Regions from separate parts of the Oceanimonas doudoroffii genome, predicted to be linked through region 1. Evidence: predicted binding sites of a transcription regulator. Region 1 holds the regulator's gene; each other region holds the start of a gene.

Region 1 (5,422 bases):
GCTGCTCAGGTAATCGGCCACCGGCTGATCCTGGCCGGTAAAGGGGCGCAGTTCGGCAATCCAGTGGGGGTTGGGCAGAAAACGGGCGTCAAACACGAAGTCGGCGTCCTTGGAAACGCCGTATTTGTAGCCAAAGGACTCGAACACCCAGTTCAATTCCTTTTCTTTCTTGCCGAGGATGCGTTCGCGAATGATTTCGCTGAGATCGTGAATGCTTAAGGACGAGGTATCGATGCGCAGGTCCGCGTCCGACGACAGTGGCGCCAGCAGATGAGTTTCTTCGCGAATGGCCTCGTCCAGGGTCAGGCTGTGGCGGGACAGCGGATGCAGCCGGCGAGTGTCCCCAAAGCGGCGGATCAGCACCGAATTGTCGGCGTCGATAAAGATGCTGGAAGGCTGAACGTCATCCATGGCTCGCACCTCGGCCAGAAAGGCTTCCAGCTGCTCGGCACTGTCGGGCAGGTTGCGTACGTCTATGCTTACCGCCACCGCTCCGGGTTTGTCCCGGCGCAGCCGCACCAGCTCCGGCAGCAGCGCCACCGGCAGGTTGTCGACGCAGTAATGGCCGAGATCTTCAAGTACCCGCAAGGCCACGGTTTTGCCCGAACCGGAACGGCCACTGACGATCACCAGCTGCATCTTGCTATCCTCAGGCTGAAATCATGATTTGATAGAGTTCCTCATCGCTGCCGGCCTGACGTAATTGCCGGCACACCTGCTTGTTACTCAGTTTCTCGGCGATCAGCGACAGGGTCTTGAGGTGTTGCTTGCATTCCTGCTCCGGTACCAGCAGGGCAAACACCAAGCCCACCGGCTGGTTGTCGATGGCGTCGAACTCCACCGGCTCGGCAAAGGTAAGCAGTACGGCAGTCGCCTTGTTGTCATCGCTGATCCGGCCGTGAGGAATGGCGATGCCATTGCCGATGCCGGTACTGCCCATTTTCTCTCGGGCCAGCAGACAGTCAAAAAGCGGCTGGCTGCCGATATTGAGATGTTCGGCAGCCAGCTCGCTGATAATTTCCAGAGCACGTTTTTTGCTCGTGCAGGGGACTGCACTGCGGGTGCAGCCCCTGCTGAGTATGTCGGCGACTTCCATGGTTATTTTTGCTTGAGTTTTTCTTTGTGTTTGATGATTTGACGATCCAGCTTGTCGATGAGGCTGTCGATGGCCGCATACATGTTTTCATGCTGGGAGTTGGCAAACAGCTCGCCGCCGGTGACGTTCAGCTTGGCTTCGGCGATTTGCTGCATTTTTTCCACATTAAGGATGACGTGCGCATTGGTGATGTGATCGAAATGGCGTTCCAGCCGGGTAAACTTGCTGTTCACATAATCACGCAGGGCATCGGTGATCTCGACATGGTGTCCGGTCAGATTTATTTGCATAACGTCTTCCTTCTGTCGTTGCCTTTAAACCAGGCGTTTGCGCTGATTGGAAGGGGGAATGGCCAGTGACTCCCTGTACTTGGCGATGGTTCGCCTGGCCACCTTGATCCCCTGGTCGGCCAGCAGCTGGGCAATTTTGCTGTCGCTCAGCGGCTTGGCCGGGTTTTCGGCCCCGACCAGCTTCTTGATCAGGGCGCGAATTGCCGTGGACGAACACTCACCCCCGTCGTCGGTGCCCACATGACTGAAGAAGAAATACTTGAGTTCAAACACGCCACGGGGGCTGTGCATGAACTTCTGTGTGGTCACCCGGGAGATGGTGGATTCGTGCATCTCCACCGCTTCCGCCACATGGTTCAGCACCATGGGCTTCATGGCCTCTTCTCCATATTCAAAGAATGCCTGTTGTTGTTCAACAATACAATTGGCAACCTTGAGCAGCGTCTCATTTCGGCTTTCAAGGCTCTTGAGAAACCACTTGGCGTCCTGCAGGTGATTGCGAATAAACTGGCCGTCCTCGCTGTTGCGGGGCTTGCTGGCCAGGGCCGCGTAGGTCTGGTTGAGCCGTATCTTGGGCATGGCCTCTGGGTTGAGTTCCACCACCCAGACCCCGCTGCGCTTGGTGACCACCACATCGGGAATGACGTATTCGGAGTTACCCTGAATAATGCTGCTGCCGGGGCGGGGCTCCAGTTGCTGAATCAGCGCCAGCACTTCCCGGAGCTCGTCTTCCTTGAGCTTGGTCTTGCGCTGCAGGCTGCGGTAGTCACGGTTGCCGAGCAGGTCCATGTGCTGGGCCAGCAAGGCGCGGGCTTCACTCAGCCAGGGTGTGTCGGGCGGATACTGCTCCAGCTGAATGCACAGGCACTCCTGCACGCTGCGGGCGGCCACGCCGATGGGGTCGAAGTGCTGAATACGCTTGAGCACTGCTTCCACTTCGTCGGCCTCGATACCGAGCTCCCGGGCCGATACCGCTTCCAGCAGATCGTCGATACCGGCGGTGAGGTAGCCGGCGTCGTCGACGGCATCGATTATGGCCATGGCGATGGCCTGATCGGTGTCACTGAAAGGGGTCAGATTCATCTGCCAGATCAGGTAGTCCTGCAGGCTCTCGGTGGTTTCACCCTGGTAAACGCTGTCTTCCAGCCCTTCCGGCAGGCCGGCGCCGCCGCTGACCGGAGAGGCGGTGTAAACCTCCTCCCAGCTGGTGTCCATGGGCAAGTCTTCGGACAGCTGGTTGCGCTCCATGGCGGTGTCGGCGGCCATCTGCTCTTCGTTGCGGTTGTCGGCCACCTTGACGCTGTCGGCTTCCTCCTGCTCCAGCAGGGGGTTGCTGTCCAGCGCCTGCTGAATTTCCTGCTGCAGCTCCATGCTGGACAGCTGCAACAGGCGAATGGCCTGCTGCAGCTGGGGCGTCATGGTCAGCTGCTGGCCCAGACGTAACTGAAGAGTCGGCTTCATGTATGCAAACGTCCTTCCATATCAACCGCGGGTTGCGGTGCCTTCAGAGGCTGAATTGTTCGCCGAGATAAACCTTTTTGACCTGCTCGTTGGCGAGGATTTCCGTCGGTGTGCCGGCGGCGATGCGGTGCCCATGACTGACAATATAGGCCTTTTCGCACACGTCCAGGGTCTCGCGCACATTGTGATCGGTGATCAGTACGCCCAGTCCTCTGTCCCTGAGGTGCAGAATGATTTTCTTGATGTCTATCACCGAAATGGGATCCACACCGGCAAAGGGTTCGTCGAGCAGAATAAAGCGCGGATCCGCCGCCAGCGCCCGGGCGATCTCAACCCGCCGCCGTTCGCCGCCGGACAGACTCATTCCCAGGCTGTCGCGAATATGGGTAATGTTGAATTCTTCCAGCAGCTGTTCCATTTTCTCGCTGCGGCCGTCGGCATTCAGATCCTTGCGGGTCTGCAGCACCGCCATCAGGTTGTCGGCCACGCTCAGGCGGCGAAAAATCGAGGCCTCCTGGGGCAGGTAGCCAATGCCGGAGCGGGCGCGCACGTGCATGGGCTCGTGACTGATATCCTGGCCGTCGATGGTGATGCTGCCGGCGTCCCGCTGGACCAGGCCCACAATCATGTAAAAGGAGGTGGTCTTGCCGGCACCGTTGGGGCCGAGCAGACCCACGATCTGACCGGTGTTAACGGTCAGGCTGACGTCGGCCACCACTTTGCGGCCCTTGTAGCTTTTCTGCAGGCCGCGCGCTTTCAGTATCGCCATGCTCAGTTCTTGTCCTGCTCGTCGAAATTCTGCACCTGCTCGGGCAGGAAGATGGTGGTGACCCTGTCCTTGCCGCCCTGGCTTTCGGCCTCCATCTGCTCCTTGTCGATAAAGTAGCGAATACGGTAGCCGGTGACGATGTTGTCATCCTGCTTGAGCTTGGCGTCCCGAATCAGGGTGATGGTGCGGGCGCGCATGTCGTAGTGAATTTCCCGCGCCTCGGCATGCACCGGCTTGCCGTTGTTGAGGATCTGCTCGTAGGTGGCCGGACTGCCCTTGGCAGTCATCGACTGCAGGCCCTGTTCATTGCGGATCACCACCAGCTGGTCGGCGCGCACGTCTATGCTGCCCTGCTTGACCACTACCTTGTCGATAAAGGTGACCTTGTCATCGGCCAGCTCTACCAGTTGACGGCCCGCGTCTATGGTCACCGGCTGGCGAAAGTCGCTGTCCCTGGCCTGGGCCTGACCCAGGCCGAGCAGGCCGCCAAGACTAAGGATTGAAATAAGTTGCCCGGGTTTCATTCAGTAATTCCACCGTTTGTTGATCAAGCTCGCCCAGCACACCCAGCCCCTCGGCCTGGTATTGCGGACTTTGCAGCCGCACCTGCCGGTTGGAGCGCAGCTGGTTATTGATAAAGTCCAGTTCCAGATATTCGGTGGTCAGGGTTTCCACCAGGGCATCCGGTTGCAGCCCATTGCCCACGACATTGCCGGTCAGCACGGCATTGTCGCCGGTATTGATGGTGCCGTCATCACCGCGGAGCCGCCACTGGGGCTGGCCATCGGGGGAATAGAGCAAGATAACAGGTTTTTTCATCAGGGTCATGGACAGGGGCTCGTAGTACTCGGCGTACTCCGCCTGCATGCCCCGGTAGGGCAGCCCCAGCCGGTTGTACTGCACGCTGGCCAGGTTGGTGGCGACGAAATCGGGCTGGTAATCCTGCGGGTTTACCGGCGCTTCGGTATCGTTGCGAAACCACTGCCAGCTGGCCAGCGCAATGATGAACAGGGCGCCAAACAGCCAGGTCTGGCGGCTCATACGCTCATGCCCTCGGCCTGCTCCAGCCGGCCGCGGGCCGCCAGCAGCAGATCGCACAGTTCGCGCACCGCACCCCGGCCACCGGCGGTGCGGGTCGTGTAGTCGGCCCGCTGCAGCACCAGCGGGTGGGCATCGGCCACCGCTACCCCCAGGCCGCAGTCCTGCATCACCGGCAGATCCACCACGTCGTCGCCGATATAGGCCACCTGTTCGGGGGTGAGTTCCAGGCGCTCAAGCAGCTCGCCGTAACTGTGCATCTTGTCACTCTGGCCCTGATAGACATGGCGCACGCTCAGTGAAGCCATGCGTTCACTGACGATGCGCGAGCTGCGCCCGGTGATCACCGCCACTTCGATGCCGGCATTGAGCAATGCCTTGATGCCAAAGCCGTCCCGCGTGGAAAAGCCCTTGTATTCCTCGCCGTCGTTACCGAGGTAGATCATGCCATCGGACAAGACGCCGTCCACGTCACAAATCAGCAGGCGAATGTCTTTCAGCCGGCGCCAGACGTCCTTGGTCACGGCGCCATAGAGGGTTTGTACCGTCATCAGATCACTCCCGCGCGTAGTAAATCGTGCATGTTAAAGGCCCCGATCGGGCGCTGGTCATCATCCAGCACCAGCAGGCCGCTGATTTTTTTCTCTTCCATCAGTTTGACCGCTTCCGCCGCCAGCATGCCGGCGGGCACAGTGGTGCAGCTGCGGGTCATGACCTGCGCGATGCGAGTGTTGTGCACGTCAACCTTGTGGTCCAGGGTGCGGCGCA
Region 2 (5,422 bases), on a different contig from region 1:
TGTGGCCTTTCTGATCGTAGGTCATGCTCTGGCGTTCGTGCAGCCGGCTCAGAATGTTGGCCAGCTGGCGGGTGCCGGCGAGGGATTGCTCCAACACCTGCTCCGCCACCTGGTTACGCTCCCGGCAACGGGCCATAAGGGTGCGCAGGGCATCGACCTGAGGCTGATGGGTAGTGGTGAGCTCGCTTACGTCCGGGTGAGCGCACAGGCTGGCGTCGGTAGACTGAATGTCGAGCAGCAGCTGTTGCTTTTGCTCGGTCAGGGGGGGGAGCTCCAGCGCCTTGCGCTGAACGATCAGCGCAAGCTCCTGCTCGGTGATATCGAGCAGGCGTTCAAGCTGTGCCTGTTGTTGTTGCAGCAGCGTATCAAGACTCATTAATACAGTGACTCTATGTCTTGTTCGAGATTGATGATGTTACCGGCCAGGCGCTCGGCGTCGACCTGGTAACTGCCTTCATTGATCGCTTTTTTCAGCGCTTCGAGTCGGGCGCTGTTGTCGGTGCCGTCAGAGGCCGCCAGGCTTTGTTGCATGCGGCTGAGCTGTTTGGCTTCCGGCGTCAGGGTAACTTCGTCCCGGCCCGGAACGGCCTGGGGACGGTTGTCGGCCTGGACCGTATCGTTCTTGGCCGCATAGGGGTTGTTGCCAACTGAAGGTCCGGGGCGATATCCGGGGGGAAGTTTGTCGATGGCCATAATATTCAATCCTGATAAGCTGCTGTCAGCCATGTTATCGGCCGCCCTTTGGCCAACTTTAGCAGAATTTACAGTCCGACCGTCACTACCCCGGCTTCACTGATGCGGGCCTGAATTTCCCGACCGGAACGGGTGTTGCGAATGCGAATTCGCTCGTTAAAGGTGCCGTCCTCCTCGGCGGTGCCGTCGGTGCGAATCGACAGCCCGCCGCTTTGGGCCACTATGGTTACCCGGTCGCCCTTGCACACTACGCACAGCTGGCTGGCGAGAATGGGCCGTCCGGGGCGCAGATCCCGTTTGCTGCGGGTGCCAATCAGCGCCTGTATGTCGTCAAAGACATCCCCCCTGAGCAGCACTTCATCCTGGTAGCTCAGTTGCAGTTGTTCGGGTTGCAGCAGGGTATTGCGGGCGATAGGGTCGGCGGCGGTGACCACCGGTTTGAGAATGCGTACCCGCACCGGTACAAACAGGCTCCAGCCCGGTTGCTCATGGCACTGCAGGTAGACGTGGGTATTGCGCCTGACTTCGCCGCTGCCGCGAATGTCGGCGGTCAGCATGCCCGGGCATTCGGTCAGCTGCAGCCGAGTATCGATGCCGGCAGCTTCGACTTCCACCCTGTCATGGGGTCCGGCCACCACGAAGTCACGTACATAGTCTTCGGCATATTGACGGGCCATGTCGTGTACGTTGCTTTGAGCATCGGCACTGCCGGAAAACATCCCGCATGACAGGGTTAGCCAGAGTCCGATGGAACATGCGTACCGCCGCTGTGAAAAAAAAACCTTAAGCATCTTACCCTCTTCGCCGATTAATACTGGCATAGCGCTTGCCGGGTGCCGGTGTTAAGCTTATTGATTGCAGGTTAGTTCTGCATAATTCATGCCATAAAAATAATCTGGAGGCAGGGGAATGGCGGGAATACTTGACTCGGTAAACCAAAGAACGCAACTGGTGGGTCAGAACCGGCTGGAATTGTTGCTGTTCAGGCTCAACGGTCGTCAAAGATTTGGCATCAACGTCTTCAAGGTCAAGGAAGTACTGCAGTGTCCCAGGCTGAGCAACCTGCCACAACGCCATCCCATGATTCGGGGTGTGGCCAATATTCGCGGCCAGACCATCTCCATCATCGATCTGAGCAAGGCTACCGGCGGCCGTCCTATCGAGCAGACCGAGCACTCTTTCGTGATTATCTCCGAATATAACCGTTCAGTGCAGGGCTTTCTGGTCAACTCGGTCGAGCGCATTATCAACGTCAACTGGGAGTCCATATTGCCCCCTCCCAAGGGCGCTGGGCGATTCAATTACATGACGGCGGTGACCGAAATTGACGGCGAGCTGGTGGAAATTCTCGACGTGGAAAAAATCCTGGACGAGATCTCTCCGGCCAGCACCCAGGTCAACGCTTCCATCGTGGAGCAGGTGTCCCATCAAAAGGTCAGCCGGCATCGGCCGGTGCTGATTGCCGATGACTCTTCGGTGGCCCGGCGCCAGGTGCAAAAAGCCCTGGAAGCCCTGGGGCTGGAGTGCATCGTCACCGAAAACGGACGTCAGGCCCTGAACAAGCTGCAGGAAATGGCGGCCCAGGGGTCCATTCATGAGCAGCTGTCGCTGGTGATCTCCGATGTGGAAATGCCGGAAATGGACGGTTACACTCTGACCGCCGAAATTCGCAACCACCCGGCACTCAAAGATCTGCACGTGATCCTGCACACGTCGCTAAGCGGCGTGTTCAACAAGGCCCTGGTCGAAAAGGTCGGCGCCAGCGACTTCATCGCCAAGTTCCATCCCGACGAGCTGGCAACGGCCGTTAACAACGCGCTCTGAACAAGGTGTAAAATCCACGGATGAAAAATTTCACCGATGAGCAATATTCGGCCTTTTGCCGCTTTCTTGAGTCCCATACCGGCATTGTGCTGGGCAGCAGCAAGCAGTATCTGGTCAAGAGCCGGCTGTCTCCGCTGCTGACCCGTTTTGGCATGGAAAGCATGGGGTTTCTATTGGAACGGGCCATGCAGCCCCGGGAGCGGGAGTTGAAGACCGCGGTCATCGATGCCATGACCACCAATGAAACCCTGTGGTTTCGTGATACCTACCCCTTTGTACAGCTTGGCGAGCGGCTGTTTCCAGAGCTGGCCAAGCCCGGCAAGTCGCTGCGGATCTGGTCGGCGGCCTGCTCCTCGGGCCAGGAGCCTTACTCCATTGCCATGACCGCACTGGAATATGCGGCCCGGCGGCCGGGCTCCTTGCCGGGGCTGCAAATTCTTGCCACCGACATTTCCGCTACCATGCTCGAGCAATGCAAAACCGGCATTTACGACAGCTTGTCGCTGGCCCGGGGACTATCGCCGGAGCGGCGCACGCGTTTTTTTACGCCCCAGAGTGACGGCCGTATGCAATTGCAGGGCAGCGTCAGAAACATGGTCAGCTTTCGCCCTTACAACCTGCTCGACAGTTATGCATCCCTGGGCAAGTTCGATGTGATTTTCTGCCGTAACGTACTGATTTATTTCTCTCCCGAGAACAAATCAAAAATCCTTAACCAGTTTGCCGGCGCCCTCAACCCCGGGGGCTATCTGCTCCTCGGGGCGTCCGAATCGCTCACTGGCCTGTCTGACCGGTTTGAGATGATTCGCTGTAGTCCGGGTATTATTTACCGGCTTAAATAACCGCATTTGGGCCGGGCTCGCCGCTCCGGCCTCTTTTCGCACTTTTCCTTATTAAACTGGCACACCTTTTGCTTTGTTATGACCCATTAGCCGGGTTGCGCTGACCGGGTCACGATGACAGCAGGAGGTGGCGGTGACGATATCTTTCGACAAGGCTTTCGGCATTCATCAGCATGCACTGGTGACGCGCTCGGAGCGCGCCGAGTTGCTGGCCGGTAACCTGGCCAATGCCGACACGCCGGGCTACAAGGCAAAAGACATGGACTTTCAGGCTGCGCTCAGCCAGGCCCAGGGGCAGCAGAACTTTTCCCTCAGTCGCACCAACGGCCGGCACTTTGCCGTTGAGCTGGCGCCACCCGGCACGGTGCAGTATCGAGTGCCCACCCAGCCCGATACCGGGGATGGTAACACCGTCGACGTGCAGACCGAACGTACCAGCTACATGGAAAACGCCTTGCAGTACCAGGCCTCGCTGGAGTTTCTCAACAGCAAGATCTCCGGCCTGATGAAAGCGATTAAAGGAGACTCGATATGAGCCTTTTTAAAGTATTTGATATTTCCGGCAGCGCCATGAGTGCCCAGTCGGTTCGTCTCAATACCACCGCCAGTAATTTGGCCAATGCCGACAGTGTCAGTTCCAGCATTAACGAGACCTACCGGGCCCGCAAGCCGGTGTTTGCCGCCGACCTTGACCGGGCGCTGTCGGATCGTCAGGAAAGCGTCGGTGTCAAAGTTATGGGCATTGTGGAAACCGACAAGCCGCTGCAAAAGGAATTCAGTCCGGATCACCCCCTGGCCGACGCCGAGGGCTTTATCTACAAGCCCAACGTCAATGTGGTGGAAGAGATGACCGACATGCTGAGTGCCTCGCGCAATTATCAGACTAATGTGCAGGTAGCCGACGCCGCCAAACAAATGCTGCAGCAGACCCTGCGGTTGGGCAAGGGGTGATAACGCATGCAGGTCAATAACGATTACCTCAACGGCCTGAAGTGGCCGGGGGAGCAAAGTCCGGCGGAAAAGGCTGCCGACAACAGCCGGGCCAAGCTGGAGCAGGAAGACTTTTTTGCCCTGCTCACTCAACAGCTCGCCTATCAGGATCCGTTCAAGCCTGCGGACAACTCCCAGATGATTGCCCAGATGACCTCCTTTTCTACCGCCGACGGCATCAACAACATGACCCAACAGCTGTCGGGGCTGAGTGAGGTGATGACCTCCAGTCAGGCGCTGCAGGCGTCCAGCCTGGTGGGGCAGAAGGTACTGGTGCCAAGCGCCATGGCCTACTGGGACAACAGCGAGCCGGTGGATGGCGTGGTAGTGGCCGGTGAAGGCGCCACCAATGTGCTGATTCGTATCGAAAACGAAAAGGGCGAGCTGGTGCGTACCATTCCCCTGGACGGCAAGCAGCGCGGTAATGTCAATTTCACCTGGGACGGATTAAACGAGGCGGGGGAGCCGGCGCCCACCGGCAAGTACAACATCAAGGTCAGTGGCTTGGTCGACAACCAGCGGGAAGAGCTGAGCGCCCTGGCATTTGCCCGGGTCGACAGTGTCACTCTTGGGAGTGCCGACAGCCCGACCCTGGTCAATCTGGCGGGGCTGGGCGGCCTGCCGCTCAATCAAATTCTGGAAATAGCCAGCCGCAAGGCGGCGTAAGGAGAACTTATGTCTTTTAATATTGCTCTCAGCGGCGTGAATGCGGCCCAGAAAGATCTGGACGTAACCGCCAACAACATCGCCAACGTCAACACCATCGGTTTCAAGGAGTCCCGAGCCGAGTTTGCCGATGTCTACGCCAACTCCATTTTCGCCAACGCCAAAACCCAGTCGGGCAGTGGTGTGCAGACCGCCGCCGTGGCCCAGCAGTTCCATCAGGGCGCATTGCAGTTCACCAATAACTCCCTGGACATGGCCATCAATGGCAGCGGCTTTTTCGTGATGTCCGACGAAGTGGGCTCGCTGGATCGCACTTTTACCCGCGCCGGTGCCTTTCGCCTGAATGACGAGGGCTATGTAGTCAACTCTCAGGGACATTACCTGCAGACCTATCAGGCCAACCAGGA
Region 3 (5,422 bases), on a different contig from region 1:
TAACAAGGGCACCGGCTTCAAGGTGTAATGGTCAGGCCGACCGTTGCCTATATGCCGATCACGGGTCACTCCTTCCCCTCGCGATACGCAACAACGCCGGGGCTGTCTGCCGTCCGGCAAACCGATGAGATGTTACTGTCCGTCCCGCCGCAGTTTTCGATAAAGCGCCAGATCCAGCTCCAGCTCGGTGACGTACATGTCACCGTCGGGGTAGCTGTTCACTACCCGTGCGCCCCGCACCACCCCCCGGCTGGCGCTGTTGACGGTGCCATCCTGCAATATGTGGCTGTCGAGCTGGCTGGAGCTTGAAATCATGACACCGCCCAGTTGCTCACTCAGCTCCCGGTAAGCGTCCATGCGCGAGGCGCGCATGGCGTGCAGCAGCTTCTGCTGGTAATCGGCGGGACGTTGCAAACTGATGGGCGCATACCCCACCGCATAGAGATGGTTTCGAGCGGGAGCGTCCGCCGAGCCCTGGCCGGCACAACCGGTCAGCCACAGTGATGCCAGCAGGGCAAGCAGCTTATTTCTCATAACGCTTCCTTATGTAATCGGGAATCACCGGCTGCGGACCACGGGTATCCAGCATGGCCGCCACCAGGTAGTCGGGAATAAACTGCTGGGCACTGGCCACCAGGCCGTGATCCGCCATGGAAATCAAGCGGGCATTGACCAGCCGTCCACCCTGGGTTTCGCTGATGGTGCCGTGCAGCAGATACTGGGCATTGATGCGCCCGCTCAGCTGGCGGTGATCCCGGCTGGTGCTCACGTCCCCTTCGGGGGTAATGCGAATAAAGGGCAGCGCCTTGAAGTCCATGACCTTGAGGCCGTACTGATTCAGCTGAAACATCATGGTTTCCGACAGCAGGCGGCCGAACTCGTCCTGGCTGGTGTAGTCTTCCTGACTGACAAAGCCACTGACGGCAATGCCGGCCTGCCGGTTCATATGATGCGCCGACGACACCAGCCGGTAGGCCAGGGCCGACATGTGCTGTTGCAGCTGAGTCTGACCGCCCACCAGCGACGGTCCCGCCTCGGGCAGATAGGCGCTGCGGGTGCCGGCGCTCATGCGCATGGGCACGCCATCCTGGCTGTGACGGGGAGAACGGACGGGGGCCGGCGGTTCGCCCAGCGGCTGATGACTGACATAATGAGCCGCGTGATCGTGGGGAAGATAATGGTTCTGGCCGTCGAACCGAGGGCTTCCGGCACAGGCGGACAGCCCCAGGGCGGCGGCCAGAACAATAAGGGCTCTTGTCATCAACAGACTCCCGAACAAAAACAGAATGATTATCCTATCGGCCGCCGGCGCACCAACTTTACTCTTTCGCGCCGACGATATGCCGGTACCCGGCAAGAATTTTGCATAATTCCTGCCATCTTTGCACCGAAGCCATTCGGCTCATCATGTTACAGGAAGAACGCCGTGCCGATAAAATCCCTCGCTTCACTGCTATTGCTATTTCCACTACTCGTTCGGGCCGACTGGTACCAGGCCGAAGGCTCGGCACCGCTCAGCCTGGGCGTCGATACCGCCCGCCAGCAGGCCCTGGAGCAAGCCCTGAGCGACGCCCTGCTGCAATCGGGGGCGTCCCTGAGCACGGTACAGTCGGCCACCAACGGTGCTTTTACCGGTCAGCAACTGGACATTTCCGCCCAGGGCGAACTGATGGATTACGTGATCCTCGACGAGCAGCGCCGTCAGGGCCGGCTGTGGCTGACGGTACGCGCCGACATCTGGCCCGGCGAACGCCGCCAGCAGGCGCAGTGCGCCAGCCGCTACCGTCCGGGCATGAGCATTACTCCCCTTACCCTGCTGCGGCCGGAGCAGGCCAGCACCGGCCAAATCTATGAATTGGGTGCGGCCGTTGCCGAACGGCTGGCGGCCAGGTTGTCGCCAAACGTCAATATTACGTCAACCCCGGCGCAAGGGCTGAGCACCGACACCGCCCTGCCCCGCAATGCCGGCCTGCGCCAGGGCGGCGATGTGCTGGCCAGCCGGCAGCAGGCCCGGCTGCTGCTCAGTGGCGTCATTGAAGATATCGGCATAGAAGACGGCCACTGGACCAAATGGACCTTTTCCGACATTCCCCGGGACTTCCGCCTGCGCGTCACCCTGGAGGATGCCCTCACCGGCGATACCCTGTTGCAGCGCCAGTATCAGACCCGCTCCAGTTGGGACTATGGCAAGCACGACAAGGTCAATGTACATGAACAGGTTTTTTGGAATTCGGGCTACGGCCAGGCGGTGACGCAGTTGCTGGACACCATTGGCCGGGATCTGACCCAGGCCCAGGCCTGCCTCAAGGCGGTGGGCAACATAGTGCAGCAGTCGGAGGAAGGCGTATTGATGGATCTGGGCCGACGGGAAGGCATTCAGGTGGGCGATCGCTTCACCCTCAGCCACCGCCGCCAGCTAACGCCCGGCTATTACGGCGAAACCCACTCCCAGGCCACCTTTGTGGTACAGCAAAGCCACGGCGACTACAGCCTGCTGAAGCCGGCCAATGCCGAAGCCGGCCGCACTCAGGTTGCTCCCGGCGACCGGCTGATACAGCTGTAAAAGCGGCTACTTAATCGGCAAACGCACGTACCGGCGTTGCGCCCACGGGGGAAATTTGCAATATTGTGCCGGCCCTGTCCCCGTAGTTTAATGGATAAAACAAGCCCCTCCTAAGGGTTAGATGCAGGTTCGATTCCTGCCGGGGACGCCATCACTTCGATGTGTTCACCCCTTTTCTGCTACATTGGCTACTCCTTTATCACGGGAGCCATACATGTCCAGATCCGTTCTTATCACCGGTTGTTCTTCCGGCATTGGCCAGTGCGCCGCCCACTACCTGCAGCAGCAGGGATTTCATGTTATCGCCTCGGCACGCCATGAACAGGACGTGGCACAATTGAAACAGGATGGCCTGCCAGCGGTGCGGCTGGACCTGACCGATGACGCCAGCATCGAACGGGGCCTTGAACAAGCCCTGGCACTGACCGACGGCGAACTTTACGGCCTGTTCAATAACGGTGCCTACGGCCAGCCCGGCGCCCTGGAAGACCTGCCTACCGCCGCACTGCGCGAGCAGTTCAATACCAACCTGTTTGGCACCCACCACCTGACCCGGCTGGTGCTGCCCTTGATGCTCAACGCCGGTGAAGGCCGCATTATTCAGAACAGTTCGGTGCTGGGGCTGGTGGCCATGCAATATCGCGGCGCCTACAACGCCACCAAGTTTGCCCTGGAAGGCTATACCGACACCCTGCGCCTGGAGCTGGCGGGCACCGGGGTACATGTCAGCCTGCTGGAGCCCGGTCCCATCGAAACCCGTTTTCGTGCCAACGCCAAAACCGCCTTTTTGCGACATATCGACATGGCCCACAGCCGCCATCGCCAAGGCTATGAACAAACCCTGGCCCGCTTGGAAAAACCCGGCCCAAGCTCACGCTACAGCCTGGGGCCGGAAGCCTGCCTGCCGCCGTTGTTGCACGCCCTGACCAGCGCCAACCCGAACATTCGCTATCCGGTCACCCGCCCCACCAAAATGCTGGGCTGGCTGCGCCGGTTGCTGAGCGACCGCGCCCTGGATCGCATGATGCTGAAGGCGGGTGGCTGATGCCAGGCCTCGCGCCAAGCCCCATACTCACATCGGCACAAACCTGAGCGAGGGCATCATGAAATTCTTTATACCGCTGCTGCTATGGCTGTGGTGCGGCCAGCTCCTTGCCGCCCCCGCCCTGTGGCAGGCCACTCGGGGGGAGCAGCAGCTCTGGTTGTTTGGCTCGATACACATTGCCGATGAACGCCTCGCCACCTTGCCACCGTCACTGCTGCAAGCCCTTGAAGATAGCGAGCTGTTACTGTTGGAGGTGGATCCGCTCAAGGTCGACACCGCAGATATTGCCTACCTGCTGCAACCCGGCAGCGACTGGCCGGCCCGGCTGGGGCAGGACCTGACAAGCCGTCTGGAACAGGCCGTAACCCAACATGGCCAGCCGCATCTGCGCCGGCTACCTCCCTGGTTTGCGGCGCTGCAACTGAGTCAGTTGCGGGCCGCCGAACTCGGCTTTCACAGTCGTCAGGGGGTCGATATGCGGCTGCGACTACGGGCCCGCCAGCAGGGCCTGCCGGTGGCCGGGCTGGAGTCGCCGGCGTTGGCGATGGGCCTGTTGGCGTCACTGCAGGAGCGAGGCCTTGAGCAGGACTTTGTTGCACACAGCCTGAACGAGCTGGAACAGATGCAAGGCCACCTCGACCGGCTGCTGAAAACCTGGCTGAGCGGCGACGAACAGGCCCTGCTGGCCTTGCTGCAGGAACAACAAAGCCCGGCGTTAACCGCCTTTATCGAAGACGAACTGCTGATCCGGCGCAATCACTTGTGGCTGGAGCGCCTGGAGCAACTGGCGCCATCACGGGCGCTGATGGTGGTGGGTGCCCTGCATCTTTATGGTGAGCGAGGTCTCATTTCAATGCTTCGCCAGGCCGGCTATACCCTGACCAGGGTCGAGGAGTAACCACTTTATTGATCAGGATCAGCATGCCCGCATGAGGTCTCGCTAGGATGCACACAAAGGCAACGCGAAAGGAGACACTCCATGGCATTCTGGCTCGATTTAATGTTTGGCAGCGATGTGGGCTTGATGTCCATGATCGTCGTTATCGCCACCGCCCTGCTGATCAGCTTTTACGCCGGCTACTTCATTTACAAGGTGATGAAGTCCGATCCCGACCAGGCCGGCCGCTAAAAAGGCGTTAACCAACGACGGAGCCCAACCTCCTCCTCCCCCGGGCTCCGTCGTTCCCCCTTTCAATTCATTGGCTTATACTGCGGCTAATCCCGAATCAAAGGAGCCGTGCCATGAGCCATTCCGACTGGTCGTCCTTTCTGGGTGAGCTGGACGGGCTTACCCCCATCAAGCAGGACACCCTGCCCGCCGGTCACCGCAACGGGCGGGACTCTGCCAGCCTGGCCGAGCGTCGCCGGGCCGTCGAAACCGAAGCCGAGGCGGCCGAAGCCGGTCTTTCCCTCGACCAGGTGGTACTGCTGCGCCCCGATGACATCGTCAGCTACAAGAAGCCCGGCGTACAGGACGGTGTATTCAAAAAGCTGCGCCTGGGCAAATACCCCTGTGAAGCCCGGCTTGATCTGCATCATCACAGCGTGGAGCGGGCCCGGGATGCCCTGCTGAACTTTATTCAGGGCTGCCTGCGCCGGGACATTCGCGCCGTGCAGGTGGTGCATGGCAAGGGCGAACGCAGCCAGCCGCCGGCCCTGCTCAAGAGCTATGTGTCCGGCTGGCTGCCGCAACTGCCGGAAGTGCTGGCCTGCCACAGTGCCCAGCGCCAGCACGGCGGCAGTGGCTGCCTTTATGTGCTGCTGCGCAAGGGCGAGCAGGCCAAACAACATACCCGCGAGCGGCTGCAAAGCCG
Region 4 (5,422 bases), on a different contig from region 1:
CGTTCTGGAACTCATCCCACACGAACTTGCCCAGTCCCGGGTTCTGGGCCAGCATTTCGGCGGCGATCAGCACCATCCAGGCCACCCCCAGTGACAGCCGCAGGCCGGTGAAAATCATCGGAATGGCGCTCGGCAGCACGATTTTGCGTACGTGGGTCAGGTTGCCCAGGCGCAGCATTTTGCTGACGTTGTTCAGATCCTGGTCCAGGTTGGCCACGCCCACCGCGGTGTTGATCAGGGTGGGCCACAGGCAGCACAGGGTGACGGTGAACAGCGAGATCAGGAACGACTTGGACAACAGCGGATCCGGGCTCACATAAAGCGCGCTCACCACTATGGTCACCAGCGGCAGCCAGGCCAGGGGCGACACCGGCTTGAGCAGCTGTACCAGCGGGTTTATCGCCTGGTGCAGGGTCTTATTCAGGCCCAGGGCAATGCCCGCCGGAATGGCGATGGCGGTGGCCAGCAGAAAGCCGGCGGCCACCGTTTTCAGGCTGGTCATTATCTGGTCGAAAAAGGTGGGGCGGCCGTTAAAGGTGCGCATGCGCACCTCGGCCTCGGGGTTTTTCGCCAACAGGGCCTGATTGCGATCGAGCTGGCGCTGATAGAACTGTTGCTCCCGATCCCGTTCCCGCTGGTGCTCCTGCACCAGGTTCATCAGCTGCTGGCCGGTCTGCACCGGGCCGGGCAGGGTGCCGAGGGAGGTCTGCACCTGGCCCGCCAGCAGGTGCCACAGCAGCAGGAACACGGTGAGGCCGAGCAGAGGGGTCATGGCCTTTGACCAGCTTCGAGGCGAGGTCAGCCGTGACCAGTGGGTCAGTGAAATTACGTTGATGCTCATTTTACTCTCCTCGTTGCTTACAGCCGGGTGTCGCCGGTCAGGCCGATGGCGAACTGGTCGATGTAGGCGTTGGGCTTGCGGCCGTCAAAGGTGGCGCCGTCGACAAAGGCGCTGGTGGCCGGGCGAAAACCGTCCCGCTGGTCCAGATCGGGAAAGTCGGCGGCATTCAGCTTGCCCTCGGCGATCAGTGCGCGAGCAGCCTGCACGTAGATGTCGGGGCGATAGATGCGTCTGGCCTGCTCCAGGTACCAGTCATCGCTCTTGGCGTCGGCAATCTGGCCCCAGCGGCGCATTTGGGTCATGAACCAGATGGCATCGCTGTACCAGGGGTAGGTGGCGTTGTGGCGAAAGAACACGTTGAAGTCGGGGGCCGGGCGTACATCGCCGCGCTCGTACTCAAAGGAGCCGGTCATGCTGGCGGCGATCACCTTTTTATCGGCGCCCACATAGTAGGGCTGTGACAGTATCTCCACCGCTTCCGGTCGGTTGGCGTTGTCCCCCTGATCCAGCCAGTGGGCGGCACGCAGCAGGGCCTTGATCAGCCGCAGGTGGGTGTTGGGGTTGGCATCGGCCCAGGCCTGGCTGACGCCGAATACCTTTTCCGGGTTGTGGGGCCAGATGTCGTGGTTGGTGATCACCGGCACCCCGATCTGCTTCAGCACCGCCTGTTGGTTCCAGGGTTCGCCCACGCTGTAGCCGGCGATGGTGCCGGCTTCCAGGGTGGCCGGCATCTGGGGCGGCGGGGTGACCGAGAGCAGTACCTCGGCCTGGCGCTGACCACTGTTGTCGCCCTGATGAGGGGCGTAGTAGCCGGGATGAATGCCACCGGCGGCCAGCCAGTAACGCAGTTCGTAGTTGTGGCTAGACACCGGAAACACCATGCCCAGGTTCAGGCTTTTGCCATCCTGCTGATATTGCTCCAGTACCGGCCTGAGCGCGGAGGCGGAAATGGGGTGCAGCGGCTTGCCGGCGGCATCATGTTCGAGGTGCGGTTTCATGGTTGACCACACCTGGTTGGCCACGGTAATGGCATTGCCGTTCAGATCCATGCTGAAGGCGGTGATGATGTCGGCCTGGGTACCGATGCCGAGGGAGGCTCCGATAGGCTGGCCGGCCAGCATGTGGGCGCCATCCAGTTCGCCGGAAATGACCCTGTCCAGCAGCACCTTCCAGTTGGCCTGGGCTTCCAGGGTGACATAGAGCCCTTCATCCTCAAAAAAGCCCTTCTCGTAGGCGATGGCCAGGGGGGCCATGTCGGTGAGCTTGATAAAGCCCAGGGTCAGCTCGTCCTTTTCCGCCGGTCCGGGCCCGTCCTGGGCCGCGAGGGGGGCGGCCAGACTCAGGGCGAGGGTGCAGGCCGTTGCTGTGGTTTGCCATAACGTCATGATGATACTCCCTGTGAGGTTGGTTCCTTGGCCGGAAAAACCGGTGATTACAGGTTAAGTATCAAGATATGTGCCAATTTTAAGATTTTGATTTTGTTGGTTTTTTGTTTTTCTTGCCAACAAGGGGCGCCTGTTTGCGGGCAGGCGTTTCACCACAATGATGCAGAGGTTTCCACTCGGTGCCGGGCGCAAAAAAAAACTCCCATGCAAGCATGGGAGTCGCCAAACGGGCAGGAGTGGAGGAAACGCCCCGGGCAGACCGGAGTTAATGGAACCTGGGGATCAGGTGCTGGTCTCCCGCGTTTGGGACCGGCACGCGACCAGAATCTGTTTCAGCTCCGGCACACAGGAGCCGCAGCGGGTGCCGCATTTGAGCTGTTGCTGCAGTTGCGCCAGCGTTGTGAGGTCGTGCTGCTCTATGGTGCGCTGGATTTGTGCCTCGCTGACGCTCCAGCAGCTGCACACCAGCCGGCTGTTGCCGGCCAGGGCCAGACCCAGCCGGGTAAGTAACAAACTGGGTTGCAGGGGGGCATCCAGCAGCGCGGCCAGCGGCTCTGCATCGATGTGCCAGGGTGACAACCCCAGCAGCAGCAGGGCATTGACCTTGCCTGCCGTCAGTCGAATCAGCAGCCGGCCCTGGGGCAGGGGCCAGTCCAGCCAGCTGTCGGTGACGGTCAGCCCGGCGCGCAGCTCCTCGGCGGAGCCCTCGAGTCCGGCCAGGCTCCAGCATTCGCCCCGGCTCAGCGGCCGCCGGCTCCACCAGGCCGGCAGCGAGGCCGGGGCCTCGCTGGCAATCCAGCTGGCCTGCCAGCCGGGCCTGACCGGGCTGGCCTGCACCTGGCTTTGCTTGAAGGCGGGCTGGCCGGACAGGGCACAGCCCCGGGCTTCGGTCAGATCGTTGACCCGGCCACCGGCACTGAACTCTCCGCTCCAGTGCATGGGCACAAACACCTGTTCGCGGGCCATGTCATCGTCGGCCACCGGGCGCACCAGTATGCTGGCTCGCGCGTTGCTGAGGGCCAGCAGATCATTCTGGCCCAGTCCGAGGCGGGCCAGGGTGTCGGGGTGCAGGTGGGCCCGAGGCTCGGTGGCCGCCGCCATCAGCCGTGCCACATGGCCGGTGCGGCTCATGGTGTGCCACTGATCCCGCAGCCGGCCGGTATTGAGCAGTAACGCCCGGGTGCCGGGGCCGGCCTGCGGAGCCGCCGTCCGCAGCCGCGCCCGGCCATCGGCAGTGGCAAAGCGGCCATCGGCAAACAGTCGGGCCGGGCCGCCGTGCTGACCCGCCAGGGGCCAGCTCAACGGGTGCAGGGCGTCGTAGTCGGCATCGCTCAGGGTGCCGAGCGCCCCCAGGTTGAACAGCCGCTCGCCCCGGTTTTCAAAACCGGAAAGGGCGGCGTGTTCACGAAAAATGGCGGCGGGGGAGTCAAAGTCAAAGGCACCGGTAAAGCCCATGGCGCGTGCCACCTGGCACAGGGCCCACCAGTCCGGTTTGGCGGCCCCCGGAGCCGCGCGAAAGGGGCGCTGGCGGGAGATGATGCGTGTCGAGTTGGTGACGGTGCCGTCCTTTTCGCCCCAGCCGGCGGCGGGCAGCAGCACGTCGGCCAGCCGGGCGGTGTCGGTGGCGGGGCTGATGTCGGAGACGATCAGCAACTCGCAACGGGCCAGGGCACGACGGGCCCGGGCACTGTCGGGCAGCGACACCGCCGGATTGGTGCCCATCACCCACAACGCCTTGATTTCACCCCGCTCCAGCGCCGCCATCATGTCCATGGCCTTGTGCCCGGGCCCCTGGGCCAGGCGCTCGGTGCCCCAGAAGCGGGCTACCCTGTCCCGGTTGGCGGGGGCAAAGTCCATGTGGGCCGCCAGCTGATTGGCCAGCCCCCCCACCTCGCGTCCGCCCATGGCGTTGGGCTGGCCGGTCAGTGAAAAGGGCGCCGCGCCCGGCTTGCCGATACGGCCGGTGAGCAGGTGGCAATTGATGATGGCGCCGGCGTTGTGGGTGCCCTGGAGCGACTGGTTGATGCCCATGCAGAACAGGGTCAGGGTTTGGGGGTGGGCCTGGAACAGGCGATAGAAATGCAGCAGCCGTTCCAGGCTCAGGCCGGTGGTGTCGGCTACTTGCTCGGGGGCGAACTCGGGCGCGGACAGCTGCTGCCGCAGTTCGTCCAGGCCCGCCACATGCCGAGTGACGAAATCCCGATCGATGGCCCCCTGGTCTAGCAGATAGCGGGCCAGACCGTTGAACAACGCCAGATCCGAGCCCGGGGTGATGGCCAGGTGCAGATCCGCCTGACGGGCGGTGGCGGTTGCCCTGGGGTCGATCACGACCCATTGCTGGCGCGGCTTGGCGGCCCGGGCGGCTTCCAGCCGGCGAAACAGGACCGGATGGGTCCATGCGGTATTGGCGCCGGCGATCACCACCAGCTCGGCCTCGTCGATGTCGTCGTAGCAGGCGGGCACCGCATCCTCGCCAAAGGCGTACTGGTGGGCGGCGACGGCGGACGACATGCACAGCCGGGAGTTGGTGTCGATATTGGCCGAGCCGATAAAGCCCTTCATCAGCTTGTTGGCCACATAGTAGTCTTCGGTCAGCATCTGGCCCGAGCCGTAAAAGGCCACCGCCTCTGGGCCGTGTTGCTCGATAATGTCGTTCAGGCGCAGGGCGATGTGTTCGATCGCCGCCGGCCAGTCCACTTCCTTTCCCTTGATCCTGGGGTAGAGCAGGCGACTGGGCAGGCGCTGGCTTTCCGTCAGTGCCGTGCCCTTCACACAGAGGGCACCCCGGTTGGCGGGATGACGTTTATCGCCCTGTACGGCGCCTTGCTGGTCGACCCGTATGCCGCAGCCAACGCCGCAATAGGGACAGGTGGTCTCAGTGAAAGCTGTCATCGTGGCCCTGCAAAACATAAAAAGATGGTTCATCTCATCAGGCAAGGGCCGTGCCATTTTTATAAATGTTTACTTATCAATTGTTTATGTTTCTGCGCGAAAGATGTGCTGCACCAATACAAGGCAGGCGCCCGGCGTGGTGCAGCGGCTCAGGGCGCCATGGAGCCGGTCCAGGTGCGTATAAAACCCTGCTTGTCGAGGGGATCCAGTGCCGGCAGCAGTGCCGGGGTGAGGGGAATGGGGGTGACCGGCCCCTCGGGGCGCACGGTCAGCCCGGCTTCGGGGGTAAACAGCGGCAGCAGGC

Evidence for each region. The regulator sigma-54, encoded in region 1, starts transcription at its own class of promoters, with help from an activator protein. The targets are predictions, from matches to a motif close to TGGCACNGTTTTNGCTT.
Region 2: the regulator sigma-54 is predicted to act here: its motif matches at 1,562-1,578, upstream of flgA (flagellar basal body P-ring formation chaperone FlgA).
Region 3: the regulator sigma-54 is predicted to act here: its motif matches at 1,363-1,379, upstream of B6S08_RS07320 (FlgO family outer membrane protein).
Region 4: the regulator sigma-54 is predicted to act here: its motif matches at 2,286-2,302, upstream of B6S08_RS09200 (CmpA/NrtA family ABC transporter substrate-binding protein).

The regions. Positions count from the first base shown of each region.
Region 1 covers NZ_NBIM01000005.1:143,793-149,214, reverse strand. The annotation lists gene rapZ (RNase adapter RapZ) at 1-639, opposite strand, end outside; gene ptsN (PTS IIA-like nitrogen regulatory protein PtsN) at 650-1,096, opposite strand; gene hpf (ribosome hibernation promoting factor) at 1,099-1,386, opposite strand; gene B6S08_RS14105 (RNA polymerase factor sigma-54) at 1,411-2,847, opposite strand; gene lptB (LPS export ABC transporter ATP-binding protein) at 2,891-3,616, opposite strand; gene lptA (lipopolysaccharide transport periplasmic protein LptA) at 3,619-4,140, opposite strand; gene lptC (LPS export ABC transporter periplasmic protein LptC) at 4,109-4,657, opposite strand; gene kdsC (3-deoxy-manno-octulosonate-8-phosphatase KdsC) at 4,654-5,208, opposite strand; gene B6S08_RS14080 (KpsF/GutQ family sugar-phosphate isomerase) at 5,205-5,422, opposite strand, start outside.
Region 2 covers NZ_NBIM01000001.1:1,572,451-1,577,872, reverse strand. The annotation lists gene flgN (flagellar export chaperone FlgN) at 1-376, opposite strand, end outside; gene flgM (flagellar biosynthesis anti-sigma factor FlgM) at 376-726, opposite strand; gene flgA (flagellar basal body P-ring formation chaperone FlgA) at 762-1,370, opposite strand; gene B6S08_RS07295 (chemotaxis protein CheV) at 1,603-2,517, shown strand; gene B6S08_RS07290 (CheR family methyltransferase) at 2,538-3,359, shown strand; gene flgB (flagellar basal body rod protein FlgB) at 3,493-3,894, shown strand; gene flgC (flagellar basal body rod protein FlgC) at 3,891-4,310, shown strand; gene B6S08_RS07275 (flagellar hook assembly protein FlgD) at 4,317-5,015, shown strand; gene flgE (flagellar hook protein FlgE) at 5,025-5,422, shown strand, end outside.
Region 3 covers NZ_NBIM01000001.1:1,577,883-1,583,304, forward strand. The annotation lists gene flgN (flagellar export chaperone FlgN) at 1-28, shown strand, start outside; gene B6S08_RS07315 (LPP20 family lipoprotein) at 133-534, opposite strand; gene B6S08_RS07320 (FlgO family outer membrane protein) at 524-1,261, opposite strand; gene B6S08_RS07325 (flagellar assembly protein T N-terminal domain-containing protein) at 1,427-2,563, shown strand; tRNA gene B6S08_RS07330 (tRNA-Arg) at 2,640-2,714, shown strand; gene B6S08_RS07335 (SDR family oxidoreductase) at 2,778-3,608, shown strand; gene B6S08_RS07340 (TraB/GumN family protein) at 3,667-4,506, shown strand; gene B6S08_RS07345 (DUF3149 domain-containing protein) at 4,588-4,737, shown strand; gene smrA (DNA endonuclease SmrA) at 4,851-5,422, shown strand, end outside.
Region 4 covers NZ_NBIM01000001.1:1,984,927-1,990,348, reverse strand. The annotation lists gene B6S08_RS09205 (ABC transporter permease) at 1-841, opposite strand, end outside; gene B6S08_RS09200 (CmpA/NrtA family ABC transporter substrate-binding protein) at 859-2,226, opposite strand; gene B6S08_RS09195 (nitrate reductase) at 2,509-5,118, opposite strand; gene B6S08_RS09190 (ABC transporter substrate-binding protein) at 5,268-5,422, opposite strand, start outside.